Regions from separate parts of the Kosakonia sp. MUSA4 genome, predicted to be linked through region 2. Evidence: riboswitches for the same ligand, from Rfam matches in the RefSeq annotation. Region 2 holds a riboswitch; the other holds the start of a gene.

Region 1 (3,146 bases), 630 kb from region 2:
GCGACGCTCCGAAACCCATATGGCGCGGCAAATCTTCAGCGCGTTGACGCGCATAAATGAGGAAAATGGGGAACTGGAAGCGGATATCGCTCATCACTGGAAGGCGATTTCCCCTTTACACTGGCGTTTTTATTTACGCCCAGGCATCCACTTTCATAACGGCCGCGAGCTGGAAATGAACGATGTGATTGCTTCCCTGCAACGGGCGACCGCCCTGCCGCTCTATTCGCATATCCGCGAGGTCGTCTCTCCAACCCCCTGGACGCTGGATATTCATCTCTGGCAGCCGGATAACTGGCTCCCCTGGCTGATGGGGCATGTACCCTCCATGATCCTGCCGCAGGAGTGGAACGCCCAGCCCCATTTCGCCAGCCAGCCGATTGGCACCGGCCCGTATGCCGTGGTGCGCAATACCAATAACCAATTGAAGATTCACGCCTTTGATGACTATTTCGGCTTCCGCGCCCTGATTGATGAAGTGAATGTCTGGATGCTGCCGGATCTCAGCGACGACCCAACCTGCGGGCTGACGCTGGAAGGGCCGACCGGCGATGAAAAAGCGGTCGAAAGCCGCCTGGAAGAGGGCTGCTACTATCTGCTGTTTGACGCGCGATCCAGCCGCGGCGCCAGCCCGGCGGTCAGAGAGTGGGTAAGCCAGATCCTCTCCCCCGCCAGCCTGTTATGGCATGCCGACGAACGTTATCAACGTTACTGGTTCCCGGCCTACGGCCTGCTGCCGCGCTGGCATCATGCCCGTCCCGGCGTCGGCGAGAAGCCTGCCGGGCTGGAATCGTTGACGCTCACCTTCTACCGCGAACACAACGAGCACGAGGCGCTCTCACGCATCATGAGTGATTTACTGGCAGAACAGGGGGTAAAACTTCACGTACAAAGGGTGGAGTACGCCGAGTGGCACCGGGGTGAAGCGGCCAGCGATCTGTGGCTTAACAGCGCCAACTTTACCCTGCCGCTCAACTTCTCGGTCTTTGCCAACCTGTATGAAGTGCCGTTGTTGCAGCACTGTATTCCAATCGACTGGCAAGCCGCCGCCACCGAGTGGCGCGCTGGAAAGATGAACCTCGCCGCCTGGTCTCAGCAGTTGCTGGCCAGTAAAGCGATGGTGCCGTTAATCCACCACTGGCTAAGGATCCAGGGGCAACGCAGTATGCGCGGGCTGCGCATGAATACGCTGGGCTGGTTTGACTTTAAATCGGCCTGGTATGCGCCGCCCGATCCATAACGCTTTCGCATTTTTTACCAAATCATTACAATAGCGGCGTTCTCAACGGGGTGCTGCGCCAATGGCGTGTGCTGAGAAAATACCCGTCGAACCTGATCCGGATAACGCCGGCGAAGGGATTTGAGGCTGCCTCTCAAAATCCTTTGCCACCCATTTTTTGAGGTGCAAAGTGTTAAAAAAATCATTGTCATTACTGCTGTTGGTTGCCGCTCCCGTTTTTGCCAAACCTGTACTCACCGTCTACACCTATGACTCCTTCTCCGCTGACTGGGGCCCCGGCCCGGCAGTGAAAAAAGCCTTTGAAAACGACTGCAACTGCGAGCTGAAATTTGTGGCGCTGGAAGATGGCGTCTCGCTGCTCAACCGTCTGCGTATGGAAGGGAAAAACAGCAAAGCGGATGTGGTGCTTGGGCTGGATAACAATCTGCTGGAAGCGGCATCGCAAACCAAACTGTTCGCCAAAAGTGGCGTGGCGACGGATGCCGTCAACGTGCCTGGCGGCTGGAAAAACGACACCTTTGTGCCGTTCGACTACGGCTGGTTCGCCTTCGTTTACGATAAAAACAAACTGAAAAACCCGCCGAAAAGCCTGAAAGAACTGGTGGAAAGCGATCAGAAATGGCGCGTGATTTACGAAGATCCCCGCACCAGTACGCCGGGCCTTGGTCTGCTGCTGTGGATGCAAAAAGTGTACGGCGACAAAGCGCCGGACGCCTGGCAGAAGCTGGCAGCCAAAACGGTGACGGTCACCAAAGGCTGGAGCGAAGCCTACGGTCTGTTCCTGAAAGGGGAAAGCGATCTGGTGCTGAGCTACACCACCTCACCCGCCTACCATCTGATCGAAGAGAAAAAAGACAACTACGCCGCGGCGAATTTCAGCGAAGGGCATTACTTGCAGGTTGAAGTTGCCGCCCGCACTGCCGCCAGCAAGCAGCCGGAGCTGGCAGAAAAATTTTTGAAATTTATGGTGTCTCCGGCATTCCAGAACACCATCGCCACCGGCAACTGGATGTACCCGGTCAGCAACGTACCGCTACCGGCCGGGTTTGATACGCTGCAAAAACCGCAAACCTCGTTTGAATTCACGCCGCAAGAAGTCGCCGCTCAACGCGCATCATGGATTAATGCATGGCAACGCGCCGTCAGCCGCTGATTGCCGGCTGGCTGCTTCCCGGCCTCACCGCCGCCGCGCTGATGGTGGCGGTGGCGCTGGCCGCCTTTCTGGCGCTGTGGCAAAACGCACCGCTCACCGATCTGTCGGCCTTCTGGCACGACAGCTATCTGTGGCATGTGGTGCGTTTCTCCTTCTGGCAGGCCTTTCTCTCTGCCCTGCTCTCCGTTTTTCCGGCGATTTTCCTCGCTCGCGCCCTGTACCGACGGCGTTTTCCTGGCCGCCTTGCGCTGCTGCGTCTGTGCGCTATGACGCTGATTCTGCCAGTGCTGGTGGCGGTATTCGGTATTCTCAGCGTGTATGGCCGCCAGGGCTGGCTGGCCTCGCTCTGGCATATTTTGGGGCTGGAGTGGCATTTCTCACCCTATGGCCTGCAAGGCATCTTGCTGGCGCATGTGTTTTTTAACCTGCCGATGGCGGCGCGGTTGCTGCTGCAAGCGCTGGAGCAGATCCCCGGCGAACAGCGCCAGCTTGCCGCGCAGTTAGGCATGCGCGGCTGGGCGTTTTTCCGCTTTGTCGAATGGCCGTGGCTGCGCCGCCAGATTCCACCAACCGCAGCGCTGATCTTTATGCTCTGTTTCGCCAGCTTCGCTACGGTGCTGTCGCTGGGCGGCGGACCGCAGGCCACCACCATTGAGCTGGCGATCTATCAGGCGCTGAGTTTCGATTTTGATCCGGCCCGCGCCGCGCTGCTGGCGCTGATGCAGATGATCTGCTGCCTCGGCCTGGTGCTAT
Region 2 (3,146 bases):
CGGCAGACCAAGATGCTCTTTCGGCGTGACATAACACAGCATCGCGCAGCCAAACCAGCCAATCATCGCCGCGCCAATGCCGGAAGTGAAGTGGTCATAACCCGGTGCGATATCCGTGGTGAGCGGTCCAAGCGTGTAGAACGGCGCTTCGTGGCAGTGCTCCAGTTCCTCGGTCATATTGCGGCGGATCATCTGCATCGGCACATGTCCCGGGCCTTCAATCATCACCTGTACGTCATACTCCCAGGCGATTTTGGTCAGCTCGCCCAGCGTGTGCAGTTCCGCAAATTGCGCTTCGTCGTTGGCGTCCTGAATGGAACCCGGACGCAGGCCGTCGCCCAGCGACAATGCAACGTCGTAGGCGGCGCAGATCTCGCAGATTTCGCGGAAGTGGGTGTAGAGGAAGTTCTCCTGATGATGGGAAAGGCACCATTTCGCCATAATCGAACCGCCGCGCGATACAATGCCGGTCAGACGGCGGGCGGTCATCGGCACATAACGCAGCAATACGCCCGCGTGAATGGTGAAGTAATCCACCCCTTGTTCCGCCTGCTCCAGCAGCGTGTCGCGAAACGCCTGCCAGTTCAGATCTTCGGCGATCCCGTTGACCTTCTCCAGCGCCTGATAGATCGGTACGGTGCCGATCGGCACCGGGCTGTTACGCAGGATCCATTCGCGGGTTTCATGGATATAACGCCCGGTGGAGAGATCCATCACCGTGTCCGCGCCCCAGCGGGTTGACCAGACCAGTTTTTCCACCTCTTCTTCGATGGACGAGGTGACCGCCGAGTTGCCGATATTGGCGTTCACTTTAACCAGGAAGTTACGACCGATAATCATCGGTTCCGATTCCGGGTGGTTAATATTGGCGGGAATAATGGCGCGACCGGCCGCCACTTCATCGCGGACAAATTCCGGCGTGATATTTTCCGGCAGGCGCGCGCCAAAACCTTCGCCCGGATGCTGTCTGCGCAGCACTTCGCTGCGGATGCGCTCGCGGCCCATGTTTTCACGGATAGCGATAAATTCCATTTCCGGCGTCACGATCCCCTGGCGGGCATAGTGCAACTGGGTCACGCAGCGGCCCGCTTTGGCGCGTTGCGGTGTCAGCAAACCGCTAAAACGCAGTTCATCGAGGCCGTCATCGGCCAGCCGCTCTTTGGTGTACGCGGAGCTGCGTTCATCGAGCGTTTCAGTGTCGTTGCGGGCGGTTATCCACGGTGCACGCAGCTTTGCCAGCCCCTGTTGTACATCAATGGCGACAGCCGGATCGCCATACGGGCCGGAGGTGTCATATACCGGCACGGCCTCGTTTTCTTCATATTGCGGCTGCGCTTTGGTGCCGCCGATAAGCGTCGGGCTAAGCTGGATTTCACGCATGGGCACGCGGATATCCGGCTGCGAACCGGTGATGTAAATGCGTTGCGAATTGGGGAAAGCGGTGCCTTCCAGCGTATCAATGAAGTGTTGCGCCTGGGCGCGTTGTTCACGGCGTGTAACAGTTTTTGCAGACATAGCTCATTCCATAATTATGAGATGGCTTGTCAGACGACGGATGGAGTAATGGCAGCAAACCGCCCGTGAGGGTGGTCGTTGTGAATGGATTACTCTTGTTCCCTTCGCAGGTCTTAACCCGATCAGGTTCCGCGGATCCCGAATTAACGGTCTCAGCCTTTTCCCCTTCATCCTTCACGCTGCCTCTTTGTTGGCTGCGTTCGCTCACCCCAGTCACTTACTTGATGTAAGCTCCTGGGGATTCACGAACTTGCCGCCTCGACGCATCGCGAATGATTTTGTGGAAATATAGGCACTCCGACAAGAAAAACCCCGTCCGAAAACGGGGGACTGCTTTTTAAACTACGCGTTAATGTTTAAGAACTCAAGCGGGGCGCGCCATTCCGCTTTCGTCGTTGGCGCTCACATTGAGGTCGTTATCAAAGGCCAGCACAATCAACTTATCTTCCAGCATAAAGCGGGCGGCAAGCGCTTCGCCGATATCCGATAGCGCCTGTTGGAACTCCAGACAGTTGTCGTCATCAATGGCGTTTTCCAGGCTGGAGTCATAGTAATTCATAAGCTCCACGGTATTGGCTTCAAGTTGCGGATAAAGTTGCGTGGCGGCTAAAAGTGGGTTGGCACCTTCCATTTCGCTGATGATACGTTCATAAATATTGAAATGGCCAGCGGAGAGGTAATCCACCAGATTGTGGCAAAAATCGTCCAGCGCTTTTTCATTGAGCTGCATGTACGATCCTTTGCCAGGTTTAATGCCAACCAGATTGTAGTAAGAAACAAGAAGTTGCTTACGAACAAGTAGCCAGTGGTCGACAAGTTTGTTACTTCCTCCAACGCGCTCTGTCAGGCTTTCTAACTGGTTTAGCATAAATGGCTCCGCAAATATGTAAGTTCAGAAAAATGTAATAATAATGTTAATAACATGCCAGTGAAGCTAAGGTAGTGCAATGGTACGTATTATTGAAGCATCCGATCGTGGCTGGTGGATCGTGAGCCATGAACAAAAATTATGGTTGCCCGGTGGAGAATTACCACATGGTCAGCCAGGAAATTTCGAACTTGTGGGTCAAAGCGCGCTCCACATTGGGGAATGGCAGGGCGAACCGGTGTGGATGGTTCGTCAGAATCGTCGGCATGATATGGGCTCCGTGCGGCTGCTGATCGATCAAGATGTCGGTCTTTTCCAGTTAGCCGGGCGCGGCGTGCAACTGGCCGAGTTTTATCGCTCGCATCAGTTTTGCGGTTATTGCGGGCACACCATGCACCCGAGCAAAACCGAGTGGGCGATGCTCTGCGACCACTGCCGGGAACGTTATTATCCGCAAATTGCCCCCTGCATTATTGTCGCGATTCGCCGCGACGACAGCATCCTGCTGGCGCAACATACCCGTCATCGCAATGGCATCTACACTGTGCTTGCCGGGTTTGTTGAAGTTGGCGAAACGCTGGAGCAGGCGGTGGCGCGTGAAGTGATGGAAGAGAGCGGCATCAAGGTGAAGAACCTGCGTTATGTCACCTCACAGCCATGGCCCTTCCCGCAATCGCTGATGACGGCCTTTATGGCGGAGTATGACAGCGGTGAAATTCATATCGATCCGAAAGAACTGTTAGATGCAGGCTGGTATCGCTAT

Evidence for each region. A riboswitch is a leader RNA that binds a small molecule or an ion and turns the genes downstream of it on or off. The one in region 2 is predicted to bind thiamine pyrophosphate.
Region 1: another riboswitch for thiamine pyrophosphate. It lies ahead of thiB (thiamine ABC transporter substrate binding subunit); the one in region 2 lies ahead of thiC (phosphomethylpyrimidine synthase ThiC).

The regions. Positions count from the first base shown of each region.
Region 1 is NZ_CP025697.1:615,150-618,295, reverse strand. Features, by position in the region: gene sgrR (HTH-type transcriptional regulator SgrR) at 1-1,240, shown strand, start outside; TPP riboswitch at 1,277-1,377, shown strand; gene thiB (thiamine ABC transporter substrate binding subunit) at 1,410-2,393, shown strand; gene thiP (thiamine/thiamine pyrophosphate ABC transporter permease ThiP) at 2,369-3,146, shown strand, end outside.
Region 2 is NZ_CP025697.1:5,715,158-5,718,303, forward strand. Features, by position in the region: gene thiC (phosphomethylpyrimidine synthase ThiC) at 1-1,515, opposite strand, end outside; TPP riboswitch at 1,598-1,825, opposite strand; gene rsd (sigma D regulator) at 1,880-2,383, opposite strand; gene nudC (NAD(+) diphosphatase) at 2,463-3,146, shown strand, end outside.